3 regions of the Mesorhizobium sp. LNJC405B00 genome follow, and region 1 is predicted to be linked to each of the others. Evidence: predicted binding sites of a transcription regulator. Region 1 holds the regulator's gene; each other region holds the start of a gene.
What was found. The regulator PhoB, encoded in region 1, activates phosphate uptake and scavenging genes when phosphate is short. The targets are predictions, from matches to a motif close to TGTCATNNANCTGTCAT.
Positions count from the first base shown of each region.

Region 2: a site for PhoB is predicted at 1,952-1,968, ahead of X756_RS146230 (bifunctional 2',3'-cyclic-nucleotide 2'-phosphodiesterase/3'-nucleotidase). Genes of this name have one in related genera too.
Region 3: a site for PhoB is predicted at 3,644-3,660, ahead of ugpB (sn-glycerol-3-phosphate ABC transporter substrate-binding protein UgpB). Genes of this name have one in related genera too.

Region 1 covers NZ_AYWC01000011.1:237,544-243,131, reverse strand. Annotated here, with positions in the region: gene pstC (phosphate ABC transporter permease subunit PstC) at 63-1,523, shown strand; gene pstA (phosphate ABC transporter permease PstA) at 1,520-2,836, shown strand; gene pstB (phosphate ABC transporter ATP-binding protein PstB) at 2,854-3,678, shown strand; gene phoU (phosphate signaling complex protein PhoU) at 3,720-4,424, shown strand; gene phoB (phosphate regulon transcriptional regulator PhoB) at 4,441-5,130, shown strand; partial or broken gene X756_RS01000000165835 (ROK family protein) at 5,161-5,588, opposite strand, start outside.
Region 2 covers NZ_AYWC01000010.1:158,405-163,992, reverse strand. Annotated here, with positions in the region: gene X756_RS146220 (5-formyltetrahydrofolate cyclo-ligase) at 1-483, opposite strand, end outside; gene X756_RS146225 (NAD(P)/FAD-dependent oxidoreductase) at 663-1,928, shown strand; gene X756_RS146230 (bifunctional 2',3'-cyclic-nucleotide 2'-phosphodiesterase/3'-nucleotidase) at 2,070-4,049, shown strand; gene X756_RS146235 (cyclopropane-fatty-acyl-phospholipid synthase family protein) at 4,111-5,361, opposite strand.
Region 3 covers NZ_AYWC01000014.1:65,230-70,817, reverse strand. Annotated here, with positions in the region: gene X756_RS142265 (TlpA disulfide reductase family protein) at 3-695, shown strand; gene X756_RS142270 (EAL domain-containing protein) at 795-3,242, opposite strand; gene X756_RS1000000168955 (hypothetical protein) at 3,391-3,537, opposite strand; gene ugpB (sn-glycerol-3-phosphate ABC transporter substrate-binding protein UgpB) at 3,723-5,033, shown strand; gene ugpA (sn-glycerol-3-phosphate ABC transporter permease UgpA) at 5,105-5,588, shown strand, end outside.

The sequences.
Region 1 (5,588 bases):
CGCCCTGATTTCGCCGCTTGCCGCAACGGCGGCGGCGATCTGAATTTTCCCTGGGGTGGGTTATGTCGTCCTTGCTCGTACTCGCCATAGTCATTGCCATAGGCGTGGTCGCTTTTGTGGTCGGCCGCCAGCGCGCCGCGGCGCTGGATACCGGCAAGGTCAAGCCGCATTCGCGCGCGCATTATCATGGCTGGTGGGCCTTTCTGCTCGCGGTCCTGCCTGCCGTCCTTTTGCTCGCCGTCTGGGATATCGGCTCTTCCTTCTATCTCGACCGGCATATCCATGCCGCTTTGCCCGAGCGCACCGCCGACACAAAGGTCGCCAGCGAAGCGCTCGACGCCAGCCTGGTGAAGAGCCTGGCCAAGGGCCTGCGTCGGCTCGATGGCGATACCGCACTTCCCGCTACTTTCGCCGAATTGCAGCCGCTGCTCGCCGCCAAGGGCGTGGCACTGGCCAGCGACACCCAGGACTATATGATCCCGATCGCGGTCGAGGCGAACCAGGTCCAGGACCGGCTCGGCCTGTTCGGCGCCGTGCTGACCTTCGCTCTGTCGATCGCCGGCGCCTTCTATGCGCTGAGGCAGATCGCACCGCGCGCCAGGGCGCGCAACAATGTCGAGAAGCTGATGCTGTGGGGGCTGCTTGCGGCCTCGACCATCGCCATCCTGACCACGGTCGGCATCGTGCTGTCGATGCTGTTCCAGACCATCACCTTCTTCGAGAGCGTGTCGCCGGTGAGCTTCTTCTTCGGCACGGTGTGGGATCCGCGTTTCGCCGCCGCCGGTTCCGGCGGCAGCCAGGGTCAGTTCGGCCTGGTCCCGCTTCTCGCCGGCACGCTCTACATCGCCGCCGTCGCCCTTCTGGTGGCAGTGCCGGTCGGGCTGATGTCGGCGGTCTACATGTCCGAATATGCCTCGCGCGGTGTGCGCTCGGTGGTCAAGCCGGCGTTGGAACTGCTGGCCGGCATTCCGACCATCGTCTACGGCATCTTCGCCGTTGTCACGCTCGGACCGTTCTTGCGCGACCTGTCGGCGGCACTCACCGGCGGCTCGCCCTTCATCCAGGGCCAGAGCATCTTCACCGCCGGTCTGGTGATGGGCGTCATGCTGATCCCGGTCGTGTCCTCTTTGTCCGACGACATCATCACCGCGGTGCCGCGCGCAATGCGTGACGGCTCGCTCGGCCTCGGCGCCACGCGCTCCGAGACGATCAAGCGGGTGATCCTGCCGGCGGCACTGCCCGGCATCGTCGGCGCCATCCTGTTGACGGCGTCGCGCGCCATCGGCGAGACGATGATCGTCGTGCTGGCGGCGGGCGTCGCCGCCAATCTGACGGCCAATCCGTTCGAGGCGATGACGACCATCACCGTAAAGATCGTCAACCAGCTGACCGGCGATCTCGAGTTCAACTCGCCGCAGACGCTGGTCGCCTTCGCGCTCGGCCTGACGCTGTTCGCGCTGACGCTGGTGATGAACATCGTCGCCCTCTACATCGTGCGCAAGTACCGGGAGCAGTACGAATGACCGACATCCCCCTGGACACGATGGCGGGCGCCGTCGCGCGTCCGCGCCGCGACATCGGGCTGAAGGCGCGCTATGCCGCCGAACGCCGGTTCCGCATCTATGGCGTGATTGCGATCTCGGTGGGCCTGGCGTTCCTGGCCATCATGTTGATCACCATCGTCTCGAAAGGCTACACCGCCTTCTGGCAGACGACGGTGACGCTTCCGATCACCTTCGATGAGAAGGTCATCGACCCCTCGAACAAGCGTGCCACAGACCCGAATGTGCTGATCAAGGCGAACTATCCCAAGCTCGCCGAAAACGCGCTGGTGGCCAAGCTCGGCATCGATCCGGCCAACAAGCCGATGATGCTGAAGCTCAAGGGCTTCCTGTCGGAAGGCGCCCGCGTCCAGCTGCGCGACATCGTCTCCGCCGATCCGTCGGTGATCGGCACGACGCGTGACGTCGACATCCTGGCCGCCGCCAATCTCGACTCGGCCTTCAAGGGCCAGATCGACCTCGGCGTCGATGAAGCGCGCCGCAAGGTGTCCAACCAGCAGATCGACTGGATGAACAAGCTCAAAGCCGAAGGCGCGATGGCCGAGCATTTCAACACCGGCCTGTTCAGCTATGGCGCCTCCAGCCGGCCCGAGACGTCGGGCATGGGCGTGGCCATCATCGGTTCGTTCTACATGATGATGATCGTGCTTTTGCTGGCGCTGCCGATCGGCGTCGCCGCCTCGATCTATCTGGAGGAGTTCGCCAAGAAGAACCGCTTTACGGACCTGATCGAAGTCAACATCAACAATCTCGCGGCGGTGCCGTCGATCGTCTTCGGTCTGCTTGGCCTTGCCGTGTTCATCAACTTCCTCGGCATGCCGCGCTCGGCTTCCTTCGTCGGCGGCCTGGTGCTGACCTTGATGACATTGCCGACCATAATCATCGCCACGCGCGCCGCCCTCGCCGCGGTGCCGCCGTCGATCCGCTCGGCGGCCCTAGGTCTCGGCGCCTCCAAGATGCAGATGGTGTTCCATCACATCCTGCCGCTTGCCGCCCCAGGCATCCTTACCGGCACCATCATCGGCCTGGCGCGTGCGCTCGGCGAGACAGCACCGCTGCTCTTGATCGGCATGGTCGCTTTCGTCGCCGATTATCCGACGACGCCTTTCGATCCGGCGACCGCGCTGCCGGTTCAGATCTATATGTGGGCAAACGAGGCTGAGCGCGCTTTTGTCGAGCGCATGTCCGGCGCCATCATCATCCTGCTCGTCTTCCTCATGGCCATGAACATCACCGCGATCGTGCTCCGGCGCCGGTTCGAGCGGCGCTGGTAGAAAAAAGGCAATTTGGTATGAACATCATGACCGAACAGTCCCTTGAGAATGCAGTGGGCGACAAAATGAACGCCAAGTCGAACGAAGTCATCAAGATGCGCGGCGACAAGGTCGGCGTGTTCTATGGCGAGAAGCAGGCGTTGTTCGACGTCAATCTCGACGTCCGCCAGAACCAGGTGACGGCGCTGATCGGCCCGTCCGGCTGCGGCAAGTCGACCTTCCTGCGCTGCCTCAACCGCATGAACGACACCATCGATTCGGCGCGGGTGACCGGCAAGATCACGCTCGATGAAGACGACATCTACGACAAGAACATCGATGTCGTCGAACTGCGCGCCCGCGTCGGCATGGTGTTCCAGAAACCCAACCCGTTCCCGAAGTCCATCTACGAGAACGTCGCCTACGGCCCGCGCATCCATGGGCTGGCCAAGCGCAAGTCCGACATGGACCAGATCGTCGAGCAGAGCCTGAAGAAGGCGGCGATCTGGAACGAGGTCAAGGACCGCCTGCAGGAGCCCGGCACCGGCCTGTCCGGCGGCCAGCAGCAGCGCCTGTGCATCGCGCGCGCCATCGCCGTGTCGCCGGAAGTGATCTTGATGGACGAGCCCTGCTCGGCGCTCGATCCGATCGCCACCGCCCGTGTCGAGGAGCTGATAGACGAGCTGCGCCAGAACTACACGATCGTCATCGTCACCCATTCGATGCAGCAGGCGGCGCGCGTCTCGCAACGCACGGCGATGTTCCATCTCGGCTATCTCGTCGAGGAGGGCGCCACCGACAAGATGTTCACCAACCCCGACGACAAGCGCACCCAGGACTACATTACCGGCCGCTTCGGCTGAGCCGTCCGGCGGGTGAATTTTCAGGCACGAGGACCAAGATCATGGGTGAACATACCGTCGCCTCCTTCGATGAAGAGCTCGGGCAGATCAGTAAGCTGATCCGCGACATGGGCGATCTGGCCGGCTCGATGGTCAGCGGCTCGACCAAGGCGCTGCTCAATTCGGACAATGCGCTGGCACAGCGTGTCGTGTCCGACGACGCCATCATGGATGCGCGCCAGCGCGAACTGGACGACCGCGCCATCACGCTGATCGCCAAGCGCCAGCCGATGGCCAACGATCTGCGCGCCGTGGTCGGCTCGATCCGCATGGCCGGCGACCTCGAGCGCATCGGCGATCTCGCCAAGAATATCGCCAAACGCGTCGGCACCGTGGGCCTCAGCGTCACGCCGCGCGACCTCTCGCACTCCATCGATGCCATGGCGCAACTGGTGCTGATCCAGGTGCAAGGCGTCGTCGAGGAATATGCCGCCACCGATGCGGCAGCTCTTGCAAAACTCAGGAATGACGACGAGCGCATCGACGTCAAATACACGTCCGTGTTTCGTGAGCTCTTGACCTACATGATGGAAGACCCTCGCAACATCACCGCCTGCACGCATCTCTTGTTCTGCGCCAAGAATCTTGAGCGCATCGGCGATCATGTCACCAACATCGCCGAAAATGCGTATTATGTGCTGACCGGCCAGCAATTGCCCGCCAATCGTCCGAAGCAGGACGAGACGGCGATGGCCACGCCGGCCTGATGAGGGTGAACTGCCTATGATCGCGCCACGCATCATGGTCGTGGAGGACGAGGAGCCGCTAGGCGTGCTCCTCCGCTACAACCTCGAATCCGAAGGCTATCAGGTCGAGGTGGTGACACGCGGCGACGAGGCCGAGATCCGCCTGCAGGAAAACGTGCCCGATCTCCTGGTGCTCGACTGGATGGTGCCCGCTGTTTCCGGCATCGAGCTCTGCCGGCGGCTTAGAGTGCGGCCCGAAACCGAGCGGCTGCCGATCATCATGCTGACCGCGCGCGGTGAGGAAAGCGATCGCGTGCGCGGCCTGTCCACCGGTGCCGACGACTATCTGGTCAAGCCATTCTCGACGCCGGAGTTCATGGCGCGCGTGAAGGCGCTGCTGCGCCGGGCCAAGCCGGAAGTGCTGTCCAGCGTGCTCAAGGTCGGCGACATCGTGCTCGACCGCGAGTCGCACCGTGTCTACCGCAAGAAGAGCGAGATCAGGCTCGGACCGACCGAGTTCCGGCTGCTCGAATTCATGATGCGCCATCCCGGCCGCGTGTTCTCGCGCAGCCAACTGCTCGACAATGTCTGGGGCGAGACGATCTATATCGACGAGCGAACCGTCGACGTCCATGTCGGGCGCTTACGCAAAGCGGTCAACAACGGCCGCATGCCGGATGTCATCCGTACCATTCGCGGCGCCGGCTACGCGATCAGGGAAGACTAGGATGCTGCGCGTCGCGCCGTTGCCGGCCATTCAGGCGACATGCTTGCCGGATTTGGCCTGAATGCCCGGCGCGAAAATCTCCTGATCGACGAAGCCGAGCGCGCGCATGGCACAGCCTTCGCGGATCAGCGGCAGCTCGTTGGGCTCGGTGTCGAAGGAGATCGATTTCGAGTGCTGGCCGCCGGCGGTCTGGGCGATCGCTTCGCGCAATGCCGGTTCGATCAGGTCGAACGCGGCGGCGCTGACGCCGACCATGGCGACGGGGGCCGGGTCGATCAGCGCAAACAGGCTGCCGAGGCCGAAGCCGAGCGCCTCACCGGCCCTGCGATAGGCTTCGCGCTCCGGTCCGTCCGTCTCTCGCGCACGAGCGGCCAGCGCCCGCATATCAGCGTCGCCGATATCGACCGGCTCGGCATCCTCGCCCATCATTTTGGCGCTGCGCCAGATGGCGTAGTTTC
Region 2 (5,588 bases), on a different contig from region 1:
GCCGACGATCGGCGAGATGACGATGTCGGGCAGCACCGGCTCGCCTTCGGCCGGGATCGGGATGTTCCAGATGCCTTTTTCCAGCCGGTCGCCGGGTACATAAGCGCGGAAGATCAGCGGCTGGCCTTTCTCGATCACGATGGGCAGCGCCGTGCGGCCGCCGCGTTCGTTGATCGACGCCATCCACGGCCGCAGGTCCGGCTCGCCGCGAAACGGCCAATAGAGGCTGACCATGCGGCCGGCAATGTCGCCGATGGCCGCGTCGAGCCCTTCGGCGATAGCCCGCGACATCGCCACCCGCGCATCGGCGGAAACCGCCAACCGTGCCGCGATCAGACGCTCGCGCTCGGCCTTGCGCCAACGGCGCACATCGGTCCAGTCGGTCAATGGCGCGCGAAATTCCGGATCGAGTTCGTGCATGAAGCAAGGCGGCGAAGAATATTGCGCCCGCCCTTTGCGATCTTTGTCATCGCCGTTGGCCATGCTTCACTCCCGTGGTTCCAGCCCCTGCAAGGCTATACCCGTCCATGCTTGCCGACATAGGCATTCGCGACATCCGGCGACGAGTCCTGGGCAGCCTTAAGCGGCAATCTAGCTCGCCGCGACATTGTTGCGGTGCACAAAAATCACTAGATAAAGGGAGACAAATAGGGGTGAATGCGATGAGTGAAACCAGCCATCATGTCGTTGTCGTCGGCGCAGGGTTCGGCGGTCTCGAACTCACCCGGGCGCTGGCCGGCGCACCCGTGCGCATCACCATGATCGACAAGCGCAACCATCACCTTTTCCAGCCGCTGCTCTACCAGGTGGCGACCACCTCGCTGGCGACCTCGGAAGTCGCCTTGCCGATCCGTCATCTGCTGCGCAAGCGCGAGGACGTGACGACCCTGCTCGGCAACGTCACCGGCGTCGACCGTCCAGGCAAACGCGTGCTGCTTGAGGACGGCAGTTCTGTTCCCTACGACACGCTGGTGCTCGCCACCGGCGCGCGTCATGCTTATTTCGGCCACGACGAATGGGAGCCTTTCGCGCCCGGGCTGAAGACGCTTGAAGACGCAACCACCATTCGCCGGCGCATCCTGCTCGCCTTCGAGCAGGCCGAGCGCGAGACCGATCCGGCCAAGCGCCAGGCACTGCTGACACTGGTCATCGTCGGCGGCGGCCCGACCGGCGTGGAGCTTGCCGGCACCATTGTCGAACTCGCGCATGAAACGCTGCGCGGCGAATTCCGCAACATCGACACGCGTGAGGCGCGTGTGGTGCTGGTGGAGGCCGGAGACAGGATCCTAGCCAATTTCGCGCCAAAGCTGTCCGACTATGCGCGCAAGGCGCTGGAGCGGCGGGGCGTCACGGTCGAGCTTGGCCGCGCCGTCACGCGCCTCGATGCCGAAGGCGTCGTCTTTGGCGAGACGCATCTGCCGGCGCGAACCATCCTGTGGGCCGCCGGCGTAGCGGCTTCGCCCGCGGGAGAGTGGCTGGGCGCGCCGGTGGACCGGGCGGGCAGGGTAATGGTCGAGCCCGATCTGACCGTGCCGAACAGTCCGGAGATCTTCGTCGTCGGCGACACAGCGCATGTCTTGCGGCTGGACGGCAAGCCGGTGCCAGGCGTGGCGCCCTCCGCCAAGCAGGAGGGCAAGCATGTTGCCGCGACGATCAGGGCGCGGCTGGCCGGCGATAGCGCGCCGCGCCCTTTCCGCTACAAACATGCCGGCGACCTGGTGACGATCGGCAAGTGGGCAGCCGCGATCGATTTCGGCTCGATCAAGCTCACGGGATGGCTTGCCTGGTGGCTGTGGGGCGTGGCGCATATCTACTTCCTGATCGGTTTTCGCAACCGGCTCTCGGTGTCGCTTAGCTGGCTATGGATCTATTTCACCGGCCAGCGCAGCGCGCGGCTGATCACCCAGGGCGATGATAACAAGGGCTGAGGTTCTCAACCGCGGCCAAGGATATTCATCCAGCCGTCACCTTTTGCTGATCGACTGACTTCCCGATGGACATGGCCGGTTTTCGGCGCGAAGCTTCCGCCCGGGGCTGGGATCTTGTCACGTCGCTGGGAAGGAAAACCAATGCCGCATCTCAATTACCCCGTCTCCCGCCGTAGTTTTCTTGCCGGTGCGGCCGCCAGCGGGGCGCTGATCATGCTGCATCCGTTTTCCGCCCGCGCGCAGGCCAATCAGGCGCATCTGAGGATCATGGAGACCACCGACATCCATGTGAATGTGCTGCCTTACGACTACTACGCAGACAAAGCCAACGACACGATGGGCCTGTCGCGGACGGCCTCACTGATCGCGGCGGTGCGCAAGGAAGCCACCAATGCGATGCTGATCGACAATGGCGATCTTTTGCAGGGCAATCCGATGGGCGATTACATCGCCTATGAGAAGGGCCTCAAGGAAGGCGATCTGCATCCGATCATGAAGGGCATGAACCTGCTGGGCTATGAATGCTCGACGCTCGGCAATCACGAGTTCAACTACGGCTTGTCGTTCCTCGACAAGGTGCTGGCCGGGGCCAATTTCCCCTTCGTCTGCGCCAATCTGATCCGCGGCACCGAGCTTGCCGCCAAACCGCGCGACGACAAGCTCTACCTCAAGCCCTATGTCATCCTCGACAAGAAGATCAAGGACGGGTCGGGCGCCGAGCAGCCGATCAAGATCGGCATCATCGGCTTTGTGCCGCCGCAGATCATGGTCTGGGACCTGAAGAACCTGGAAGGCAATGTCAGGACGCGCGACATCGTCGAGGCGGCCAGGGCATGGGTGCCGCAGATCAAGGAGGAGGGCGCCGACATCGTCATCGCGCTCTCGCATTCCGGCATCGATATCAAGCAGGGCGACGGCATGGAGAACGCCTCCTTCTTCGTCGCCGGCGTCGAAGGCATCGATGCGGTGTTCACCGGCCATCAGCATCTCGTCTTCCCCGGCAAGAAGGATTTTCAGGCGCTCGAAGGCGTCGACACCGAGAAAGGCACGCTGCAGGGCAAGCCCGCCGTGATGGGCGGTTTCTGGGGCTCGCATATGGGACTGATCGATCTGCTTCTGGAACGGGACGGATCGAAATGGCGCGTAGCCTCGGCCACATCGGAGGCAAGGCCGATCTACCAGCGCGTCGACAAGGCAAACAAGCCGACGGTGGCGGACGACCAGCGCGTCGTCGATGCGCTGAAGCCGGACCATGAGGCGACACTTGCCTATGTCCGCCGACCGGTCGGCAAGACCTCGGCGCCGCTCTATTCCTATTTCGCGCTGGTCGCCGACGATCCGTCGGTGCAGATCGTCAACCAGGCGCAGAGCTGGTATCTCAAGGACATATTGAAGAGCACGCAGTGGAAGGATGTGCCGCTGCTGTCGGCGGCAGCACCCTTCAAGGCCGGCGGGCGCAACGGCGCCGACTACTATACCGACGTGCCGGTGGGCGACATCGCCATCAAGAACGTCGCCGACCTCTATCTCTATCCGAACACGGTGCGCGCCGTCGAAATCACCGGCGCGCAAGTGAAGGAATGGCTGGAAATGTCGGCCGGCATTTTCCGGAAGATCGAGCCGGGCAAGGCCGACCAGGCGCTCATCGACACCGAATTCCCGTCCTACAATTTCGATGTGATCGATGGCGTCAGCTACGGAATAGACCTGTCGCAGCTGCCGAAATACGATGCCAAGGGTGGCGTCGCCAATGCCGGCTCGAACCGCATCATCGGCCTCAGCTTCGACGGCAAGCCTATTGATCCGGCAGCGAAATTCGTCGTCGCCACCAACAATTACCGCGCCGGCGGTGGCGGCAATTTCCCCGACATCAATGCCTCGAAGATCATCTACGAGGCGCCGGACACCAACCGCGACGTGATCGTGCGCTACGTCGTTAGCGAAGGCACGATCAATCCCTCGGCCGACGACAATTGGTCGTTCACGCCGCTGCCCGGCACCAGCGTCGTGTTCGAGACCGGCCCCAAAGCGAAGGATTTTATATCGGGAGTGAAATCGCTCAAGATCGAGCCGGCCGGCGAGGGCGAATCCGGGTTTGCGAAGTATCGCATCCTGCTTTGAGGCAAACGCGCAGGTAACAGGGAAAACGAGCGGGCATACGCCCGCTCAATCACGCTTCGGATCAGGCCTTGTAGACCACCTGGCGCACGTCGATGTAGCTGGCCCTGAAGCCGGCTTCGCAATAGTGGAGATAAAATTCCCAAAGCTTCTTGAAGCGGTCGTCGAAGCCGAGCGGGACGATCTTTTCCCACGACGCCCAGAAGCGGTTGCGCCATTCGGCAAGCGTGCGGGCATAGTCGTCCGGAAAGACGCGCTCGCGCAGATGGGAAAGGCCATGGTCGCTGCCCAGCGTCTTCAGGATCGACGGCGTCGGCAGCATGCCGCCGGGGAAGACATAGCGCTGGATGAAATCCGGCCTCGCCCGATAGGTGTCGTAGGCGGCCTCGTTGATGGTGATGATCTGCAGGCCGGCGGTGCCGCCGGGCCTCAGGCATGCCTTCATCTTGCCGAAAAATACCGGCCAATATTTTTCGCCGACCGCCTCGAACATCTCGATCGAGGCGATGCGGTCGTAAGTGCCCGTTTCGTCTCGGTAATCCTGCAGCTTGATGTCGACCTTGTCAGACAGTCCCGCCTTCTGGATGCGCGCCTTGGCGAAATCGTGCTGTTCGCGGCTGATGGTCAGGCCGGTGACGCGGCAGCCGATCTCGCGCGCGGCAAATTCGGCAAAACCGCCCCAGCCGCAGCCGATCTCGAGCACATGGTCCTTCTTGCCGATACCCGTATCCTTGGCCAGCGCGCGGTATTTGGCGGCCTGAGCGCTTTCCAGGTCGTTGGCGCCGGTCGCATAGAGCGCCGACGAATAGGTCATGCTGGGATCGAGCCATTGCTTGTAGAAGGCGTTGCCGAGATCGTAATGCGCCGAGATGTTGCGCTTCGAGCCTGTGCGGGTGTTTTCGTTGAACCAGTGGCGGATGCGCTGGACCGTGTTGATGAGCCAGTTGGCGCCGCCGGCAATGCGTTCGCCAACGGCCGAGTTGACGACGAACAGTTCCAGGAAGCTGGTTACATCAGGGCTTTCCCAGTCGCCGTCCATGTAGGATTCGGCAACGCCGATGGTGCCGCCGGAAAAGGCACGGCCGGGCAGGCGCCAGTTCTTCAACACCAGTTCGGCATCCGGGCCGGGTCCGTTGCCGCCGACAAGAACCGCCCGGCCATCCGGCATCCTCACCTTCAGCGAACCGCGCGGCAATTTCATCGCCGCCGACAGCACCATGCGCGCCTTGGCCGGCAGGCCCTTGACCATCTCGGCGAAATTGAGTTCGTCCAGCCTGATGGCGTCGCCGATGCCTTTGTATTCCCTGACAGCCATCTCACACCCCCCTGGACTTCCGCGGGGGCGGCGCAAGATCTGCCGGCCTCCACATCCTCCACTTCATTCGCCAGGCGCGAACACCCGCAGCCTGCTTAAATTTTCGCCACAATCTTCCACCGCATCGACCGGAACTTCAAGAGGCAAGCCGTGCCCGGCACTGGCCCAGGTGGCGTGCCTGGGGCCAGAATCCGTGAGGGCGAGCGACCGGCGGTGAAATCGCTATG
Region 3 (5,588 bases), on a different contig from region 1:
AAATGGCAGACGGTAACAGATACTTCCCGGCCCCGCGCCTGATCCTCGCCGCTTTGCTGGCGGGCGTGCTGGCCGGCGCGGTCGCGGTATATGTCAGCGAGAGCGGGTCTGGCAACAACGCAGCCACCGGCAGCGCACCTGCGGCCGGCGCGGGCAACAGCAAGGACGACGTCGCCTGCGCCGCCAAGAGCGACCGCGCCAAAAAAGTTGCCGCCGCGGCCACCGGCCAGGTTGCGGCATTGCTGCCCGCCGATCCGCCGCAATCGCTGGAAAGTCTCGCCTTCAACGGTCCCGACGGCAAGCCGATGACGCTCGCCGATCATGCCGGCAAGACCGTGCTGCTCAATCTGTGGGCAACGTGGTGCGCGCCCTGCCGCGCCGAAATGCCGGCGCTCGACGCCTTGCAGAAGGAAAAGGGCAGCGATGCCTTTGAAGTGGTCGCGGTCAATGTCGATGCCGGCGACGATGTGAAGCCCAAGAAGTTCCTCGCCGATATCGGCATCGGGTCGCTCGGCTACTACCGCGATTCGACGCTGGCGCTGTTCAACGATGTCAAGACGCGTGGCTTGGCGCTAGGCCTCCCCGTCACCATGCTGATCGATGGCGAAGGCTGCCTGGTCGCGCATATGAACGGACCGGCCGAATGGTCGGGACCGGATGCCAAGCGCCTGGTCGAGGCCGCACTCGCCCCTTAGAGCGGTTCACCGTTTCGTCGAAACGGCTACCCGCGCTAACTTTTTTGTTTCGACGCAATTTCGGACGGAAAACCGTTTCACACTTTTCCTGAAATTGCTCTAGGCTGAGCGCAGGGCCGCCGCCGGCGGCAGCATCAAGATGCTGCCGCCGCGTTGTTTGACGCTGGCGTCGTCGTGTGCCGCCGGCGCCGCGACGCCGGTCAGTTCGCTGAACGCCTCGATCGGGCTCGGCCGGCCTAGATAGTAGCCCTGGCCGATCTCGCAGGCCTCGGCGTCGAGGAATTTCAGCTCGCCCAGCGTCTCGACGCCCTCGGCCAGAACCGGCAGGCCGAGACCGCGGCCAAGCCCCAGAACGGCGCGCACGATGGCTGCCACCTGGCCGTTGCTGTCGACTGATTTGATGAATGAGCCGTCGATCTTGATCTTGTCGAAGGGGAAGGCGCGGAGATTGGACAGCGAGGAGTAGCCGGTGCCGAAATCGTCCATCGCCACACGCACGCCAAGCGCCTTCACCTGGCGCAAGGTCGCCAGCGCGCGCGGCATGTCCTTGACCAGCGCCGTTTCGGTGATCTCGAGTTCGAGCCTGCCGGGCGTCAGGCCGGAGCCGAGCAGGACTTCATGCACCTTGCGGCTGAAATTCGGATTGTGGAGCTGCACCGCCGAGACATTGACCGCGACGGTGAGAGGGTTCTTCCAGCGCGCTGCCTCGGCGCAGGCCGTCGCCAGCACCCATTCGCCGATCTGGATGATGACGCCGCTGTCTTCGGCCACCGGGATGAAGGTCGCCGGCGACACGTCGCCGCGCTGCGGATGGCGCCAGCGGATCAGCGCTTCGAACCCGACCATCCGCCCGCTGCTGATCTCCTTTTGTGGCTGGTAGACGAGGCGAAACTCATCGCGCGCCATGGCCTGGCGCAGTTCGTGCTCCATCACGCGCCGGTCTCGCGCCTCGGCGCCCATCGAGGCCTCGAAGTAACGGTAAGTGTCCTTGCCCTCGGCCTTGGCGCGGTAGAGCGCGGTGTCGGCGTGGCTGACCAGGAGTGTCGGCTCATCGGCGTCGAGCGGATAAAGTGCAATGCCGATGCTGGCCGACACCAGCCCGCCACCGACCGACAGCCGGTTTTCCTCGCGCATGGCCGCCAGCACCGCCTCGGCGATGCGGCCGGCCGCCTGCGGATCGGGAAGGTTCGGAGCGATGATGGCGAACTCGTCGCCGCCGAGACGCGCCAGCATCTGTCCGTGGCGGAGCACGGCGGAGGCGCATAGCGCCACCTTCTGCAGCATGGCATCGCCGGCGCCATGCCCGAACAGGTCGTTCACTTCCTTGAAGCGGTCGAGGTCGAGCAGCAGCAGCGCAAGATGCCCACCCTTGCCGCCGCGGTCCATTGCGGCAATTTCGGCCTCGAGCCGGCCGGAGAAACTGCGGCGGTTGGGGAGCCCGGTCAGCGGGTCGAAATGGGCGAGGCGCAGGATCTCCTGCTCGGCCTTCCTGCGTTCGCGGATGTCGCGCACGGCGACCACGCTGTGCCGCTTGCCGCAATAGTCGATGCTTCTGGCGATAAGTTCGACGGGGATGGTGGCGCCGTCATGGGCTCTGAGTTCGGCTTCCTGTGCCTGTCCGCTGCAGTCGGACATGCCGGCCGCGGTGCGTTCGGCGAAGAGGTCGCCAAGCAGCATCGCGTTCAGCACTTCCGGCGCAATGCCGGTGAGTGCCGCGATGCTGTCATTGGCGCTGACGATGCGGGCGCCGTCGCAGACGATCAGCCCCTCGACGGCGGCGTTGGCGAGGCCGTGCATGCGCTCGGCCTCGAGCTTGTGACGCCGGAAGCGAAGGTCGATCCACAATGCTGCGGCTGAAAGCACCAGGATAGCCATGCTGACTGCAGCGGCGGCGAAGGCCTGCGACACCGGTTCGACCGTGAACTGCGATATCTCGATGGAGGAGTCCGGGAAGATCGACACCGCGCCCATGGCGATGAAGTGCAGGCTGCAGATCGCCAGCGTCAACAGGATGGCGGCGGCGATTGTGGCCTGCATGGACGGCCGTCGCAACACGACCAGCAGCGCCAGCGCGGCGAGGGTGACGCCTGTCAGCACCGAGACGCCGACCAGCAGCGGGTTCCAGACGATGCGCCCTTCGACCTCGAAGGCGGCCATGCCGATATAGTGCATGGCGGCGATACCAGCGCCGAGGACCGCGCCGCCGACCAGAGGGTAGTCGATGCCCCGGCGCAAGGTGGCGATCCACATGCCCGCAGCGGTCAGGGCGACGGAACCGGCGAGCGAAAGCGCCGACATTTCCGTATTGTAGGCGTTGGGGATTCCGGGAGAAAAGGCAAGCATTGCGATGAAATGCGTCGCCCAGATACCGAAGCCGGTGGAAGTGGCTGCTATCATCAGCCAGGTATAGCGGTTGCGCTCGCTCGAGCGGTCGACATGGCGAAGCAGGTTGACCGCCGAGAAGGAAGAAATACCGCAAATGAGCGCTGCCAGTGCGACCAGTCTCAGATCGTGCTCATGCACGATACAATTATAGACCGTCAGCATCTCGCCCCACCTGCTCTCCCACAGCAATCAAGCCGTCCACTTGATTAGTATGCCACGCTTGACGAAGAATCGGTTATGCGAACTACAACTACAGCGGGTTTTTCGGGTTGTACGTTGCGGCGATCCTGTTCTCATTCCAGACGCACGGTTACAGCAGCGCCTGGCGCGATGCCGCTCGGCCGATCTCGATCTGGCCGAGCGCCGGTTTGGCGGCCGCACGGTGCAGGTGCGTGGCGCTGTCACGCGGGCCCTTCACGCATCGCTGGGCGGTCGGCGATCCTTGCAGGCCCACCATGCCCCATTCTATCGCTGAGCCGGCTTGGCATTTCTCTCTGTCCTCGTTGCAAGGCGAGGGGGCGCGAAGTTAGCCGGGTATGAAATTCACGAAACAGCAACAAATCCGTTGTCCGATTGTCATCAGCGACACATATTGCGTTCGCGGGAGCGCCCCTTTCGCCAATGACAAACGGGAGATGAAACATGAAGTTGTTCGGCTTTGCGGCCGGTGTTGCCGCCACCTTGACCCTGCTTTCCACCACCTCCGCCTTCACCGCCACCCAGATCAGTTGGTGGCATGCAATGACCGGCGCCAATGCCGAGGTGGTCGACAAGATCGCCAAGGATTTCAATGCCAGCCAGAGCGACTATGAAATTCTCCCTGTTTTCAAGGGCACCTATCCCGAAACGCTGAATGCCGGCATCGCTGCCTTTCGTGCGGGGCAAGCGCCCGACATCATCCAGGTGTTCGACGTGGGTACCGGCGTCATGATGGCCGCCGAAGGTGCGATCAAGCCGGTGGCCGATGTGCTGACCAGCGCCGGCGTGACCTTCGACAAGAGCCAGTATTTGCCCGGCATCGTCGGCTACTATTCGAAGCCGGACGGGACCATGCTGTCCTTCCCCTATAATTCCTCGTCGCCCATCCTCTACTACAACAAGGATATCTTCCAGAAGGCCGGGCTTGATGTGAACAATCCGCCAAAGACCTGGAACGAGGTGTGGGAAGCCGCCAAGAAGATCAAGGCGAGCGGCGCCGCTTCCTGCGGCTATACCTCGACCTGGTTGACCTGGATCCACCTTGAGGCCTTCGCTGCCTGGAACGACGTTTCCTATGGCACCAACCAGAACGGACTTGCCGGAACCGACGTTGAGCTCAAGATCAATGCGCCGATCTTCGTCAATCATTTCCAGGCGCTCGCCGACCTGGCCAAGGACGGCACCTTCAAATATGGCGGCCGTACATCCGAAGCCAAGCAGATCTTTCTTGCCGGAGAATGCGGCATCTTCACCGAATCGTCGGGGGGTCTCGGTGACATCGTCAAGTCGGGCATGAACTACGGCATCGGCCAGCTTCCCTATGATAGTGACGCCAAGGGCGCGCCCCAGAACACCACGCCGGGCGGCGCCAGCCTGTGGGTGTTCGGCAACAAATCGGACGAGGAATACAAGGGCGTCGCGGCGTTCTTCTCCTACCTGTCCAAGACCGAAGTGCAAGAGTATCTGCACCAGAAGTCGGGTTATCTGCCGGTGACGCTCGCTGCCTATGAAGCGACCAAGAAGTCCGGCTTCTATGACAAGAATCCGGGCCGTGAGACGCCGATCCTGCAGATGCTGGGCAAGGCGCCGACCGAGAACTCGAAGGGCGTGCGCCTCGTCAACCTGCCGCAGGTGCGCGACATCGAGAATGAGGAGTTCGAGAAGATGCTGGCCGGCCAGCAGACTGCGCAGCAGGCACTCGACAACGCGGTCGCACGCGGCAACAAGGCGATTCAGGAAGCGATCGGAAACTGAAGCGATTTGTCAGTTGAACCTCGTCCACGCGGACCCGCGTGGACGATTTCCTGAATAGCGAGGGAATCACCCTGTCTCCACGCGTCGTCTTTCCCAACAAGACCCTGCCTTACCTGCTGGTGGCGCCGCAACTCGCCATTACGCTGATCTTTTTCTACTGGCCGACCGGGCAGGCGCTCTACCAGTCGATGCTCAGGGAAGACCCGTTCGGGCTGAAGAGCAAGTTCGTCGGGCTCGCCAATTTTCGCAAGGTGCTGGCCGACCCGGCCTACCTCAACTCGATCAAAGTTACGCTGGTGTTCTCTCTGGCGACCGCGATCGTCGCCATGGGTGTGGCCCTGTTGCTTGCCGTCATGGCCGAGAAGGTGGTGCGCGGCAAAGGCCTCTATCGCACGCTGCTGATCTGGCCGTATGCGGTGGCGCCGGCGATTGCCGGCATGTTGTGGCTGTTTCTGTTCAACCCCTCGATCGGTTCGCTGGCCTACGCCTTGAGAGGTCTCGGCATCGCCTGGGATCCCTTGCTTAACGGCAACCAAGCCATGATCCTGCTGGTGT